Regions from separate parts of the Actinacidiphila reveromycinica genome, predicted to be linked through region 2. Evidence: riboswitches for the same ligand, from Rfam matches in the RefSeq annotation. Region 2 holds a riboswitch; the other holds the start of a gene.
The links. Region 2 has a riboswitch for thiamine pyrophosphate ahead of RVR_RS26945 (thiamine ABC transporter substrate-binding protein). Riboswitches for the same ligand answer to the same signal wherever they lie in the genome.
Positions count from the first base shown of each region.

Region 1: linked by a shared signal. The riboswitch ahead of thiO (glycine oxidase ThiO) and the one ahead of RVR_RS26945 (thiamine ABC transporter substrate-binding protein) in region 2 are both predicted to bind thiamine pyrophosphate.

Region 1 covers NZ_AP018365.1:1,903,179-1,911,082, forward strand. The annotation lists gene RVR_RS07935 (Rv2175c family DNA-binding protein) at 1-190, opposite strand, end outside; gene RVR_RS07940 (NAD(P)/FAD-dependent oxidoreductase) at 303-1,514, opposite strand; TPP riboswitch at 1,613-1,725, shown strand; gene thiO (glycine oxidase ThiO) at 1,722-3,005, shown strand; gene thiS (sulfur carrier protein ThiS) at 3,002-3,208, shown strand; gene RVR_RS07955 (thiazole synthase) at 3,304-4,047, shown strand; gene pknB (Stk1 family PASTA domain-containing Ser/Thr kinase) at 4,408-6,399, shown strand; gene RVR_RS07965 (deoxyribonuclease IV) at 6,449-7,333, shown strand; gene RVR_RS07970 (sulfite oxidase-like oxidoreductase) at 7,374-7,904, opposite strand, start outside.
Region 2 covers NZ_AP018365.1:6,308,471-6,316,374, reverse strand. The annotation lists gene RVR_RS26955 (ABC transporter ATP-binding protein) at 1-108, opposite strand, end outside; gene RVR_RS26950 (ABC transporter permease) at 105-1,790, opposite strand; gene RVR_RS26945 (thiamine ABC transporter substrate-binding protein) at 1,769-2,839, opposite strand; TPP riboswitch at 2,860-3,001, opposite strand; gene rlmN (dual-specificity RNA methyltransferase RlmN) at 3,043-4,161, opposite strand; gene RVR_RS26935 (phosphatidate cytidylyltransferase) at 4,288-5,214, opposite strand; gene frr (ribosome recycling factor) at 5,379-5,936, opposite strand; gene pyrH (UMP kinase) at 6,046-6,855, opposite strand; gene tsf (translation elongation factor Ts) at 7,100-7,904, opposite strand, start outside.

The DNA of each region.
Region 1 (7,904 bases), 4.4 Mb from region 2:
CCCCGATGAAGTCGCCCGGCACCATCAGGACCTTGTTCTCCCCGCGCCGGACCGCGATGAGCTGCCCTTCCTTGATCAGCGGCCGGATCCGGGTCACTTCCAGACCGAGACGCTCGGCGACCTCGGGCAGGGTGAGCCAGGAGGGGACGAGAGCGTCAATGCGTGCGTCAACCGACGAGTAAACAGTCACGGGACAAGCGTGCCACCTACGGCCGACAACCGCTCCCAGCGCTGAGCCGTCACGGTGCCGTGTACCGCCGGCCGCTCCGGACGGGCGGGACCACCGGCGGGGCCGGCGGCCGTCAGCGCGGCACGGCGGACTTCAGCGGCACCGCCGGGTCCGCGGCGAGCACCGGGTCCGGCGCGGAGCCCGCGGCGATCAGCTTCCGGGCCTGCGCCATGTCCCGCGGCCGGCCCACCGCCAGCACCGCCACCAGCACGCCGCGGCGCAGCCAGAGCACTGACCAGGAGCCGTCGGAGGGGTCCCCCCGGGAGATCAGCGTGTCCTCCTCCCGGTGGAACCCGGCGTACTGCACGAACCGCCCGAACTGCTCGGACCAGAAGTACGGCACCGGGTCGTACGCCTCCTCGCCGCCGAGCAGGTTCGCGGCGGCGGTGCGCGGGCCCTGGACCGCGTTGTCCCAGTGGTGGACGAGCAGCCGCCGGTTGTAGCGGGCCGAGGGGAAGGACGCGCAGTCGCCGACCGCGAACACGTCGGGCGCGGTGGTCCGCAGCCGCTCGTCCGCGCGCACGGCGCCCTGGGGGTCCAGGGTCACCCCGGAGCCGGCCAGCCAGCCGGTGGCGGGGCGGGCGCCGATCCCGACCACCACGGCGCCGGCCGCCAGCCGGCTGCCGTCGGCGAGCACCACCCCGCCGGCCTCGACCCCGGCCACGGTGGTGCCGGTCCGCAGGGTCACCCCCGCCTCGCCGTACCAGCCGGTCATGTGCGCGGTGACGGACGCGGGCAGCACACCGGCCAGCGGGCGGTCGGCGGCCTCCACCACCGTCACCTCGCAGCCGGCCTGCCGGGCCGCCGTCGCGAACTCCGCGCCGATCCAGCCGGCGCCGACCACCACGACGTGCTCGCGCCGTTCGAGCACGGGGCGCAGCGCGGCGGCGTCGTCCAGGGTGCGCAGCGGGTGCACGCCGGCCAGGCCGGCGGTGCCGGGCAGCACCACCGGGTAGGCGCCGGTGGCCAGGACGAGCGCGTCGTAGGCCACCAGGCCGGCGTCGGTGACCAGGTGGTGCTGTTCGGCGCGCAGCGCCTGCGCGTGCACCCCGAGCCGCAACTCCACGCCGAGCGCACGGAAGTCGACGTCGAAGCGCACGTCGGCCAGGGCGCCGCCCTCCGCGCCGAGGAGCACCGCCTTCGACAACGGCGGGCGGTCGTACGGCGGGTGCGGCTCGTCCCCGAGCAGGGTGACGGGGCCGCGCCAGCCCTGCTGGCGCAGTTCCACGGCCGTCTGCACGCCGGCCATGCCGGCCCCCACGATCACTGCGCGACGCTCGTCCACCGGGACACGTTAGCGCGTTGGCGCCGCGCCGGGGCGGGGTCCGCACGGCAGCCGAAGGCGGCGGCCGCCGGGAAGGGGCCCTCGGCTAAGCTGGCGGCAAGCGAATTCGCGGGAGCCCGGGCGCACCGGGCTGAGAGGGCGGCTGGCCGGCCGCCGACCGTACGAACCTGATCCGGGTCATGCCGGCGAAGGGAGCAGCGAAGACTCATGCGTACCCGAACAGCGGACGTCCTCGTCGTGGGGGGCGGCATCATCGGCCTGGTGACGGCGTGGCGCGCCGCCCAGCGCGGGCTGTCCACGGTGGTGGCCGACCCCTCGCCGGGCGGCGGCGCCGCCCACGTCGCGGCGGGGATGCTCGCCGCGGTCACCGAGTTGCAGTACGGCGAGCAGACACTGCTCGACCTCAACCTGGCGTCGGCGGCGCGGTATCCGGACCTCGTCGCGGAACTGGCCTCGGACACCGGCATGGACGCCGGGTACCGGCCGTGCGGCACCCTCGCGGTGGCGCTGGACGCGGACGACCGGGCGGACCTGCGCGACCTGCACGCCTTCCAGACCTCGCTGGGCCTGGCCGCGCAGTGGCTGAGCGGGCGGGAGTGCCGCCGGCTGGAGCCGCTGCTCGCCCCCGGGGTGCGCGGCGGGCTGCGGGTGGACGGCGACCACCAGGTCGACCCGCGCCGGCTGGCCGCGGCACTGCTGCGGGCCGCGGACGCGGCGGGCGCGGAGTTCGTCCGGGCGAAGGCGGCCCGGCTCCGATGCGCCGGCGACCGGGTCACGGGTGCCGAACTCGCGGACGGCACCCGGGTGTCGGCGGGCCGCACCGTGCTGGCCGCGGGCTGCGAGAGCGGCCGGATGCCGGGGCTGCCGCAGGACGCGCTGCCGCCGGTGCGGCCGGTGAAGGGGCAGATCCTGCGGTTGCGGATGCCGGCGGGGCAGGCGCCCTTCCTGTCCCGGACGGTGCGCGCGGTGGTCCGCGGCAGCCATGTCTACCTGGTGCCGCGGGAGAACGGCGAACTGGTCCTGGGCGCGACCAGCGAGGAGTTCGGCTGGGACACGGCGGTGACCGCGGGCGGGGTCTACCAGTTGCTGCGCGACGCGCACGACCTGGTGCCGGGCATCACCGAACTCCCGCTCACCGAGACGCTCGCGGGGCTGCGGCCGGGCTCCCCCGACAACGCGCCGCTGCTGGGCCCCTCGCCCCTGGACGGCCTGCTGCTGGCCACCGGGCACCACCGCAACGGCGTGCTGCTCACCCCGATCACCGGGGACGTGCTCGGCCATGTCCTGGACACCGGTGGACTCCCCGACTACGCCGCCCCGTTCGCGGTCGGACGGTTCGCCGCCGGAGCGGCGGGAACCGGGACGGCGGCGCCCGGCGCGGCGGGAAGCGGACGGCCCGGAACGCCGCCGGGCGGGACACCGCCGGGCGCGACGCCCCCGCTCGGCGCCGGACACGTCGGGGCGTCGGCCCGTGAGGAGCAGTCGGTATGACGATCACCGTGCTCGTCAACGGGGAGCGGCGCGCCCTGGAGGACCCGGTCGAACTCGGCGCTCTCGTCGCCCGGTTCACCTCGGCGCCCTCCGGGGTGGCCGCCGCGCTCAACGAGACCGTCGTGCCGCGCTCGCGCTGGGCGGCGACCCGGCTGGCCGAGGGCGACCGGGTGGAGATCCTCACCGCGGTCCAGGGAGGCTGAGCGTGGACACCACACGAACCGCGCCCTCCGAGGCGCCCGCGGGCGCCGGCGATCCGCTGCGCATCGGCGGCGTAGTCTTCGGGTCCCGCCTGATCATGGGCACCGGAGGGGCGCCGAGCCTCGACGTGCTGGAGCACGCGCTGCGCGCGTCCGGCACGGAGCTGACGACGGTCGCGATGCGGCGGATGGACCCGACCGCCAAGGGCTCGGTGCTCTCCGTGCTGGACCGGCTGGGCATCCGGGTGCTGCCGAACACGGCCGGGTGCTTCACCGCGGGCGAGGCGGTGCTCACCGCCCGGCTCGCCCGGGAGGCGCTGGGCACCGACTGGGTCAAGCTCGAAGTGATCGCCGACGAGCGGACGTTGCTGCCGGACCCGGTCGAACTCCTCGACGCGGCCGAGACGCTGGTGGACGACGGGTTCACGGTCCTCCCGTACACCAGTGACGACCCGGTGCTCGCCCGCAAGTTGGAGGACGTCGGGTGCGCCGCGGTCATGCCGCTCGGCTCGCCGATCGGGTCGGGGCTCGGCATCCGCAACCCGCACAACTTCCAGCTCATCGTGGAGCAGGCGTCCGTGCCGGTCGTCCTCGACGCCGGCGCCGGCACCGCGTCCGACGCCGCGCTCGCGATGGAGCTCGGGTGCGACGCGGTCATGCTCGCGTCCGCGGTGACCCGGGCGCAGCGGCCCGACCTGATGGCCGCGGCCATGCGGGACGCCGTCAACGCCGGCCGCCTCGCCCACCGGGCCGGCCGCATCCCCCGCAGGTACGGTGCCCTCGCCTCGTCCCCGGTCGACGGTGCGGCTTCCCTGGGGGCGCCCCCAGTCCCCCGCGCTTAGGGCGCCGCGCTCCCCCGCGCCCCGGCGGCCTGCTGAGCGCGCGGTTCCCCGCGCCCCTGGTCAGGAGCGCGGCGGGGATACCTCCCCGGCGAAGCTCTGGGGGGAGGAACCGCGCGCGCAACCGGCCGTCCGGGCGCGGGCCGGGGACGAGAGGGCAACCCCCGCGGCGGGGAGCCGCACCCCACGGGCACGAGAGAGCAACCGTCGCAGCGGGGAGCCGTGGGCCCGCGCCGGCGGGGGCCCACCCCGGAAGGAGGGCGCCCCCGGACGGTCACAACCGCGTAGCGAATCCGCACGGGTGGGACACATTGCGATCCACCCGCGCCGAACCGCACGAAGTGCCTCGTAGAATCGGTGGCCGTGGACACCAGCGTGCAGGACCCGCTTGTCGGGCAGGTGCTCGACGGGCGCTACCTGGTCGAGGGGCGTATCGCCGTCGGGGGGATGGCGACGGTCTACCGCGCCACGGACACCCGTCTGGACCGGGAACTCGCGCTGAAGGTGATGCACCCCAGCCTCGCCGACGACGCCGTGTTCGTGGAGCGCTTCATCCGCGAGGCGAAGGCGGTCGCGAAGCTGGCGCACCCGAACGTGGTGGGCGTCTTCGACCAGGGCACCGACGGCACGTACGTGTACCTCGCGATGGAGTACGTGGCCGGCTGCACGCTCCGCGACGTCCTGCGCGAGCGCGGCGCACTCCAGGTGCACGCCGCCCTGGACATCCTGGAACCGGTGCTCGCGGCGCTCGGCGCGGCCCACCGCGCGGGCCTGGTGCACCGCGACATGAAACCCGAGAACGTGCTGATCGGCGACGACGGCCGGGTGAAGGTCGCCGACTTCGGCCTGGTCCGGGTGATCGACACGAAGACGAGCGCGTCGACCGGCGCGGTGCTCGGCACCGTGTCGTACCTGGCACCGGAGCAGATCGGCCACGGCACCGTGGACCAGCGCGCCGACGTGTACGCCTGCGGCGTGGTGTTGTACGAGATGCTGGCCGGCCGCAAGCCGTACGACGGCGACACCCCGGTGAAGGTGATGTACCAGCACGTCAACGAGGACGTGCCGGCCCCCTCCGCTGCCGTGCCGACCGTGCCGCCGCTGCTGGACGCCCTGGTGGCGCGGGCCTGCGCCCGCCCGCAGCAGGAGCGCCCGGCGGACGCGGTGGAACTGCTCGCGGAGGTCCGCACGGCACGGGCCGCGCTGTCCGCGGAGGAACTGGACGCGCTGCCGGGCGGCCCGGCGGCCCGGCCGTCCGGGCCCGTGGCGGTGCCGGGGGCCGAGCCGTCGGACACGGTGCCCGCGGCCGGGACCACCGGGACTGCCGGGACCGCCGGGACGCCGCCGCCCGGCTCCGAGGAGCCCACCAGCGTCGTGGCGCTCCCCGAGGACGCCCTCACCGACCGCACCGCCCGCCTGATGCCGCCCGCCCCGGCGCCCGACGACCCTCCCGCCGCCCCGGCGGCCGGGTGGTTCCGCTCGCGCCGCGGCCCGCTCGCCGTGCTCGTCGCCCTCCTGGTCGTGCTCGGCGTCGGCGCCGGCGTCTGGTACATCAACGACGGCCAGTTCACGACCGTCCCCGGTGTGCTGTCGCTGCCGCAGGCGAAGGCGGAGCAGAAGCTGGACCGGGCCGGCCTGGACAGCAAGGTGAAGCAGGGCTTCTCGCTGACGGTGCCGCGCGGCAGCGTGATCGCCACCGACCCCTCCCCCGGCCGGCGCATCCGCGGCAACGGCACGGTGACGCTGACGGTCTCCAAGGGCCCCCAGCACGTCCGGGTGCCCGACGTCGCCGGGCGCGACCTGGCCACCGCCCGCAAGGAGATCAAGGAAGCGAGCCTGGTGCCGAGCACGGTCACCGAGTCGTTCAGCGACGACGTGCCGCGCGGCAGGGTGGTCGCCACCGATCCGGCGGGCACCACCCAGCTCGACCCGGGCACCCGCGTCGCGATCACCGTCTCGCGCGGCAGGCCGGTCGACGTCCCGGACGTGGTCGGCGAGTCGGTCACCGACGCGCAGCAGGACCTGGAGGCGGCCGGGCTGAAGGTGGTGCTCGCGCCGGGCAAGGTCTTCTCCGACGTGGCCGACAAGGACAAGGTCGCGCTGGTGTCCCCGGGCAAGGGCAGCCAGGTCGCCCGGGGCGACTCGGTGACGATCACCGTCTCCAAGGGCCAGCAGCAGTTCCCGGTGCCGGACGTGACCGGGAAGAGCTCGGGCGACGCGAAGAAGATCCTCCAGGCCGCGGGCTTCGACGTCCGCGTGATCAACGTCTTCTTCGGCAGCACCGTCTTCAGCCAGTCGCCCGACGGCGGCAGCCAGGCGCCGAAGGGCGCCACGATCACCCTCTGGGTGCGCTGAGACCGGTGGCGGACCCGCACGGACACGAGCACGGACGAGTGACGCACCAGTGAACGACCAGACGACGGCTCCCGGCCGCCTGCGCAACCCGGTCGGCGCCCACGTGCCGGTGGCGGGCGGCCTGGCCGCCAAGGGCCTGGCCTACGCCGAGCAGCTCGGCGCGGAGGCGGTGCAGGTCTTCGTGGCGAACCCGCGGGGCTGGGCGACCGGCCCGGGCGAACCGGCGCAGGACGAGGAGTTCCGCGCCCGCTGCGCCGAGGCGGGGCTGCCCGCGTACGTCCACGCGCCCTACCTGATCAACTTCGGCTCGCACACCCCGGAGACCGTCGACCGCTCGGTGGCGTCGCTGCGGCACTCGCTGCGCCGCGGGCGGCGGATCGGCGCGCTCGGGGTCGTGGTGCACACCGGTTCGGCCACCGGCGGGCGCGACCGCGGCACGGCGCTGGCGCAGGTACGGGAGCGGATGCGGCCGCTGCTGGACGAGCTGACGCACGACGACGACCCGTGGCTGCTGCTGGAGTCGACCGCCGGGCAGGGCTCCTCGCTGTGCTCCCTCGCCGAGGACCTGGGGCCGTACCTCGACGCGCTGGACCGGCATCCGCGGGTCGGGCTGTGCCTGGACACCTGCCACGTGTTCGCGGCCGGGCACGACCTCGCGGCTCCCGGCGGGGTGGGCCGCGCGTTCGCGGAGATCGAGCAGGCGGCGGGGGCCGGGCGGCTCCGGCTGATCCACGCGAACGACTCGAAGGCGGGGTGCGGAGCGCACCTGGACCGCCACGAGAACATCGGTGCCGGGCGGATCGGGGCCGCCGCCTTCCGCGAGATCCTGGCCCATCCGGCGACCGCCGGGGTGCCCCTGGTCATCGAGACCCCGGGCGGGGTGGAGGGCCACGCCTCGGACGTGAAGCTGCTGAAGTCGCTGCGACCGGAGTAGGGCCTCCCGTCCGGATCTGCGCGGCCTCGCGTCCGGCCGCTCAGAGCTCGGGGCCGTCGCCCGGGGCCTCCTGGAAGGAGTAGCGCTGCTCGCTCCAGGGGTCGCCGAGGTTGTGGTAGCCGCGCTCCTCCCAGAAGCCGCGGCGGTCGGCCGTCATGTACTCGATGCCGCGCACCCACTTGGGCCCCTTCCAGGCGTAGCGCCGGGGCACGACCAGGCGGACGGGGAAGCCGTGCTCCGCGGTGAGCGGCTGGCCGCCCGCGTGGGTGGCGAAGATGGTGAGGTCGTCGAGGAAGTCCTCGATGCGCAGGTTGGAGCTGAAGCCGTATTCGGCCCAGACCATGACGTGGGTGACGTCCTCGGCCGGCGGCGCGAGCCGGGCGATCGTGGCGGCCGCGACCCCGCCCCACTCCATCCCGGTCATCGAGAACTTGGTGACGCAGTGGAAGTCGGCGACCACGGTGGTGTAGGGGAGCGCGGAGAACTCGTCGTGGTTCCACACCGGCCGGGCGCCGTGCGCGGTGGCGCCGAAGACCCGGAAGTCCCAGCGCTCGGGGCGGAAGCGCGGCAC
Region 2 (7,904 bases):
CAGGCTCACCGCGTCCAGCGCGGTGCGCGCCCCGAACCGTACGGTGGCCGCGTCCACGCGCAGCAGGGCTTCGGTCATGGCGGCCCCTCCGGCCAGGGCGTCGGTCATCGCGACCTCTTTGACAGCGGGTACTCAAGGATCAGCAGGCTGGCCGCGCAGACGACCATGAGGATGGTGCTCAGCGCCATCGCCTGGCCGTAGTTCATCTCGCCGGCCCGGCCGAGCAGGCGGGCGACGGCGACCGGCAGGGTGGGGCTGTCGGGGCGGGCGATGAAGACCGTGGCGCCGAACTCGCCGAGCGAGACGGCGAAGGCGAAACCGGCCGCGATGCCCAGCGCCCGCCGTACCAGGGGGAGTTCGACCTCGCGCCAGACCCGTGCCGGGGACGCGCCCAGCATCGCGGCGGCCTCCCGCAGGCGCTCGTCGACCGCCCGCAGCACCGGCAGCATCACCCGCACCACGAAGGGCGCGCCGACCAGCGCCTGGGCCAGGGGCACCAGCAGCCAGGAGTCGCGCAGGTCCAGCGGCGGCTTGTCCAGGGCGATGAGGAAGCCGAACCCGACGGTGACCGCGGAGGTGCCCAGCGGCAGCATCAGCAGCCCGTCGAAGCCGCGGGTCAGCCGGCCGGCGCGGCGGGTCAGCGCGGCCGCCGCCAGCCCGCCGACCACCAGGGCGATCACGGTCGCCGCGGCCGCGTACCGCACCGAGTTCCAGACCGTGTGCAGCGGCGAGACGAGGAAGGTGCCGTCGGCGCTGGTGGTGCCGAGCGCGCGGTAGAAGGTGAGGCCGTAGCCGTTCGGACCGTCGAACGAGCGGGCGGCCAGCACGCCGAGGGGCAGCAGGATCAGCACCGCGATCGAGGCGAGGACGGCGGCGAGCAGCGTGCGCTCCCCCGCGCCGCGCGGGCGGTGCGCGGTGCCGGCCGGGTCGACCAGCCGCAGCGCCGACTCGCGGCGGCGGGTGGCCGACGCGTGCACGGCCAGGATCGCGACGACCGCGACGAGTTGGAGCAGGGTGAGCACCGCGGCGGTGGGCAGGTCGAAGATCTCGGCGGTCTGCCGGTAGATCTCGACCTCAAGGGTGGCGCGGGTCGGGCCGCCGAGGATCTGGATCACGCCGAAGGAGGTGAAGGTGAACAGGAACACCATCACCGCGCCCGACGCGACGGCCGGGGCGAGGGCGGGGAGGGTGACGCGGCGCCAGGCGGCGAGGCGGCCCGCGCCGAGCATGCGGGCGGCCTCCTCCTGGCGCGGGTCGAGCTGCGCCCACAGGCCGCCGACGGTACGGACCACCACGGCGTAGTTGAAGAACACGTGCGCGATCAGGATCGCCCACACGGAGGTGTCCAGGCGCACCCCGAAGAGGCTGTCGGTGAAGCCTCCCTGCCCGAGCAGCGCGAGGAACGCCGAGCCGGCGACCACGGTCGGCAGCACGAACGGCACGGTCACCACGGCCCGCAGCAGCCGCTTGCCGGGGAAGTCCAGCCGTGCGAAGGCGTACGCCCCCGGCAGCGCGACCGCGAGCGTCAGGGCGGTGGACGCGGCGGCCTGCCAGCAGGTGAACCACAGCACGTGGCGCACCGAGCCGTCGCCGAGCACGTCGCCGATCCGGCCGAACTGCCAGCGGCCGCCCTGGTGCAGGCCGCGGCTGACGATGGACGCCACCGGGTAGGCGAAGAAGGCGGCGAAGAACGCCAGCGGCAGCGCGGCCAGGGCGAGTCCGGCCGCGAGGGGGCGGGGCCGCCTCCCGCGACCGGACGCGCGCGGCTCTACAGGACGATCGAGTTCCACGACTTCACCCAGTCGTCCCGCTTCGCGGCGATCTTGTCGGGCGCGATCGTGGTCGGGTGCGGGACCTTCGCGCCGTACTTGGTGAACAGCTCCGGCTCGACGGCGCCCTTGACCACCGGGTCGACGTACATCTGGAGCGGCATGTCCTGCTGGAAGGTCCGGCTGAGCATGAAGTCGATGAACGCCTTCGCGCCGGCGGGGTTCTTCGCGCCGTGCAGCACCCCGGCGAACTCGATCTGGCGGAAGCAGGTGCCGGTGGCCACGCCGACGGGTGACTGCGCGGGCTGCGGGGTGACGCCGACCACCTCGGCGGGCGGGCTGGAGGCGTAGGAGACCACCAGCGGCTTGTCGCCCTTGGCCTTCCTCCCCGCGGCCGACCCGGAGAAGGTGCTGTCGTACGCCTGCTCCCAGCTGTCGACGACCTGGACGCCGTTGGCCTTCAGCTTCTTCCAGTACGCCTGCCATCCGTCGTCGCCGTAGGTGGCGGCCGTGCCCAGCAGGAAGGCCAGGCCCGGTGAGGAGGTGGACACGTTCTCGGTGACCAGCAGGTTCTTGTACTGCGGCTTGACCAGGTCGGCGAAGGTCTGCGGCGGCGCGAGGTGGTGCGAGGTGAAGTAGGCGCGGTCGTAGTTGACGCACACGTCGCCGGAGTCGATCGGCGTGACGCGGTGCTGCGCGGCGTCGAGCTGGACGTCGGAGGGCACCTGGTCCAGGCCCTTGGCCGTGTACGGGTCGAACAGGCCGTTGTCGAGGGCGCGGGAGAGCAGGGTGTTGTCCACGCCGAAGAACACGTCGCCGCGCGGGTGGTCCTTGGTGAGGATCGCCTGGTTGACCGCCGCGCCCGCGTCCCCGCCGCGCAGCACCTTGACGGTGTAGCCGGTCTCCTTGGTGAACTGCGCCATCACCGACTTGGAGGCGGCGAACGAGTCGTGGCTGACCAGGGTGACGGTCTTCGACGGGGTGCCGGACGCGCTCCCGGACCCGGAGCCCGAACCGCCGCAGCCGGCCAGGAGCGTGGCGCCCGCGGTGGCGAGGACGAGCGCGCCCATGGCACGCCGACGGATGGTGCTGTTCACTGTCGTTGACTCCCTACGCCGGTATGACCCGGATCAGGTGGGAGGGTCTGCGGCCTGGGCCCGGCGACGGTCCTGCCGTCGCGTCGTCCCAGCCGCACTCTCAGCGCCGTCTCAGGCGCTCCCCTGTCGGATGTTCATTTGTCCCGCTGGTGCGATGAACGCACCAGCGCACCGTATCAGCGTGCGGAAGCGGCGAGCTGACCGCAGGCCCCGTCGATCTCCTGGCCACGGGTGTCGCGGACGGTCACCGGCACGCCGTGGGACTCCAGCGCGGCCACGAACGCCCGCTCGTCCTCCGGACGGGAGGCGGTCCACTTCGAGCCGGGGGTGGGGTTGAGCGGGATCAGGTTGACGTGCACCCGGTGGTTCTTCAGCAGCCGGCCGAGCCGGTCGGCGCGCCACGCCTGGTCGTTGACGTCGCGGATCAGGGCGTACTCGACGGAGACGCGGCGGCCGGAGACGTCGGCGTAGCGCCAGGCGGCGTCCAGCACCTCGCGGACCTTCCAGCGGGTGTTGACCGGCACGAGGGTGTCGCGCAGCTCGTCGTCGGGGGCGTGCAGGGACACCGCGAGCCGGCACTTGAAGCCCTCGTCGGCGAACCGGTGCATCGCGGGGACCAGGCCGACCGTGGAGACGGTGATGCCCCGCTGGGACAGCCCGAGCCCGTCGGGCGCCGGGTCGGTGAGGCGGCGGATCGCGTCGACCACCCGGCGGTAGTTCGCCAGCGGCTCGCCCATGCCCATGAAGACGATGTTCGACAGCCGGTCGGGGGCGCCCGGCCCGCCGCCGGGCACGTCGCCGTCGCGCAGCGCCCGCATCCCGGCGACGATCTGGTGCACGATCTCCGCAGTCGACAGGTTGCGGTCCAGGCCGGCCTGGCCGGTGGCGCAGAACGGGCAGTTCATGCCGCAGCCGGCCTGCGAGGAGATGCACATCGTCACCCGGTCCGGGTAGCGCATCAGCACCGACTCGACCAGGGTCCCGTCGAAGAGCCGCCAGAGCGTCTTGCGGGTGTCGCCGTCGTCGCAGGACGCGTGTCGGACCACGGTCATCAGCTCGGGCAGCAGGTCGCCGGCGAGGCGGCCGCGCGCGCCGGCCGGGATGTCGGTCCACGTCGCCGGGTCGTCGGTGTAGCGGGCGAAGTAGTGCTGCGACAACTGCTTGGCCCGGAACGGCTTCTCCCCCAGCGCCGCCACGGCCTCCCTCCGCTCCGCGGGCGAGAGGTCGGCAAGGTGCCGCGGCGGCTTCTTGGCCCCGCGTGGCACGGCAAACGTCAGTTCTCCGGGTACAGGCATGATGCCTACCAGTGTCGCAGACTCCGCGCGGTGCCCTCGTCGGGGAAGTGGGGGGCTGTGGACAAGGGTGCGGGCCAGGTGGCGTGGGAGGTGGGGGCCGGGCGGCGTGGGAGGCGGGGCCGGGGGTCAGCCCTGGCCGACGAACGCCACCAGGAGCAGCCAGACGACCGGCGCCGTGGGGAGCAGGGAGTCGAGGCGGTCCATGATGCCGCCGTGGCCCGGCAGCAGCGTGCCCATGTCCTTGATGCCGAGGTCGCGCTTGATCATGGACTCGCCGAGGTCGCCGAGGGTGGCGCTGACGGCCGCGGCGAGCCCCAGCAGCAGGCCCTGCCACCAGCGGCCGCCGTCCACGAAGTACTGCATGAGCAGGGCGCCGGCGACCATCGCGAAGCTGATCGCGCCGGCCAGGCCCTCCCGGGTCTTGCCGGGGCTGATCCGCGGCGCGAGCTTGTGGCTGCCGAAGCGCCAGCCGACCGCATAGGCGCCGGTGTCGCTGATCACGGTGAGCAGGAGGAAGACCAGGACCCGCCGCGGGCCGTCGTCGGCGGCCAGCATCATGACGACGAACGTGGCGAGGAACGGGACGTAGAAGGCGGCGAAGACGGCCGCGGTGACGTCACGCAGGTAGTCCTCCGGCGGCTTGGCCATCCGCCAGACCAGCACCGCGAGCACGGTCAGCGCCATCGCGATCCACGCCCCGTCGGCGCCGCGGACGTATCCCGCGATCACCATCGCGGTGCCGCCGAGGGCCAGCGGGACCAGCGGCGCCTGGATCTGCTTGCGCTCGGCGAGCCGGGAGGTCAGCTCCCACAGCCCGACGACCACCGCCACCACGACGATGCCGACGAAGACCGCCTTCACCACGAACAGCGCCGCGACCACCACCGCGCCCAGGCCGACTCCGACCCCTATCGCCGCCCGCAGGTCGCGGCCGGCGGACTTCTTCGCCGGCGGCGCGGCCGGCGGCTCGGAGCCGTGGGCTCCAAAGCCGCCACCGGGGCCCGGACCGGGTGGCGTCGGGTCCTGGGGCGGCGAGGGCGGTGGCGGCGGCATGGTGGAGATCTTCCTCCTGACCCCGGGTTCCGTGGCGGAACCCGCCGCGTGACCGGCGCGTGGCGAAGCGCCCCAGGAAGAATCGTTCACGGAGCGTCGCCTCGCGTCGTCGTCAGGTTGGTGGTCGGCCGGGGGGAGCGTGCGGTCCGGGCAGGGCGCGGAGGTCAGACCTCCAGCAGCTCCGCCTCCTTGTGCTTGAGCAGCTCGTCGATCTGCGCCACGTACTTCGACGTGGTGTCGTCCAGCTCCTTCTCCGCGCGGCGCACCTCGTCCTCGCCGGTCTCGCCGTCCTTGACGAGCTTGTCCAGGGTCTCCTTGGCCTTGCGGCGGACGCTGCGGATGGAGATCTTCGCGTCCTCGCCCTTGGTCTTGGCGACCTTGATGTACTCGCGCCGGCGCTCCTCGGTGAGCTGCGGGAACACCACGCGGATGATCCGGCCGTCGTTGCTGGGGTTCACGCCGAGGTCGGAGTTGCGGATCGCCTCCTCGATGTTGCGCAGGCTGCTGCTGTCGAAGGGGGTGATCACCGCCATCCGCGGCTCGGGCACCGCGAAGGAGGCGAGTTGGTTGATCGGGGTGATCGCGCCGTAGTACTCGGCGACGATCTTGTTGAACATCGCCGGGTGCGCACGGCCGGTGCGGATCGCCGCGAAGTCGTCCTTGGCGACGACGACGGCCTTCTCCATCTTCTCCTCGGCCTCGAGGAGGGTCTCTTCAATCACCATGTGCTCCTGGTATTCAGAAGGCAGAGCCGTCGGGTCGGGGCCCCTGCGCACGTCTTCCTGCACGGTCTCGGACCGGGCAGCCTGTTGTCCATACCGGCGGCGCCGGTCACGCCCTGGTGCCCTGGTCGTTGACCAGCGTGCCGATCTTCTCACCCTTGACGGCGCGGGCGATGTTGCCCTCGGCGAGCAGTTCGAAGACCAGGATGGGCAGTTTGTTGTCCTGGCAGAGGGTGATCGCGGTGAGGTCGGCGACCCGCAGGTCGCGGGCGATCAGCTCGCCGTACTCCAGGGCGTCGAAGCGGACGGCGTTCGGATTGTGCTTGGGGTCGGAGTCGTAGACCCCGTCCACCCCGTTCTTGCCCATCAGCATCGCGACCGCGTCGATCTCCAGTGCGCGCTGGGCGGCGGTGGTGTCGGTGGAGAAGTAGGGCATGCCCATGCCCGCGCCGAAGATGACCACGCGGCCCTTCTCCAGGTGCCGGACGGCCCGCAGCGGGATGTACGGCTCGGCGACCTGGCCCATGGTGATGGCGGTCTGCACCCGGGTCTCGATGCCCTCCTTCTCCAGGAAGTCCTGGAGGGCGAGGCAGTTCATCACGGTGCCGAGCATGCCCATGTAGTCGGAGCGGGCCCGGTCCATGCCGCGCTGCTGGAGTTCGGCGCCGCGGAAGAAGTTGCCGCCGCCGAGCACGACCGCGATCTCGTAGCCGTCGCGGACCACCGCGGCGATCTCCCGGGCGATGGCGTGCACGACGTCGGGGTCGACGCCCAGACCGCCACCTCCGGCGAACGCCTCGCCGGAGAGCTTGAGCAGGTAGCGGCGCGGAGTGGTCCCGTCGCGGCCTTCGGGGCGGCGTCCGCCGTGGTCGTGGGTGTGGTCGCGGGCCTTGCCGGCGCCTTCGGCACCATCATCCATGGGAGATCTCCTCGTGCACGTACCGAGGAGGCCATTGCCGTGGGTCCTTGTCGGTTCCCGTTACGGCAATGGCCTCCTCGTCACCTCTGCGGCCGGCCGGCGGGCGACCGGCCGCGTACGGCCCCAGCGGGACCGTCCGTCTTGCACCGCGCGGCCGCGGGGCGACCGTGCGGACGTGGATGGCAGCCCGCGGCGGCCGAACCCGTGTCTGCGGCCGGACCGGCGGGCGCCGATGGAGCGGACGTCAGACGCCGACGCGGAAGCGCGCGAAGTGCTTCAGCGTGACACCGGCCTCGTCGAGCACCTTCTGCACGGTCTTCTTGGCGTCCTTGGCGAACGCCTGCTCCAGGACGACGTTCTCCTTGAAGAAGCCGTTGACCCGTCCTTCGACGATACGCGGCAGGGCGGCCTCGGGCTTGCCCTCCTCGCGCGCGGTGGCCTCGGCGACCCGGCGCTCGTTCGCCACGGTCTCCTCGTCGATCTCGTCGCGGCTGAGGAACTTCGGGGCGAAGGCGGCGATGTGCTGCGCGACGTCCTTGGCGGTCTGCGCGTCGGCCTTGTCCAGCTCGACCAGCACGCCGACCTGCGGGGGCAGGTCCGGGCTGGTGCGGTGCAGGTAGGAGGCGACGTAGCCGTCGGTGAACTGCGCGAAGCGGTCCAGCACGATCTTCTCGCCGAGGGTGGCGTTGGCCTCGTCGACGAACGCCTGGACGGTCTGGCCGTCCTTGATCTCGGAGCCGAGCAGCGCCGCGAGGTCGGCCGGCTTGGTGGCCGTGACGTGGGCGGCGATCGCGTCGGCGACGGCGACGAACTTGTCACCCTTGGCGACGAAGTCGGTCTCGCACTTCAGCTCGACGAGGACGCCCTCGGAGTTGTCGGCGGCGATGAGGGAGACGACGGCACCGTTGGAGGCCGAGCGGCCCTCGCGCTTGGTGACGCCCTTCTGGCCCTTGACGCGGAGGATCTCGACGGCCTTGTCCAGGTCGCCTTCGGCCTCGGTGAGGGCGTTCTTGCAGTCCATCATGCCCGCGGCGGTGAGCTCGCGGAGC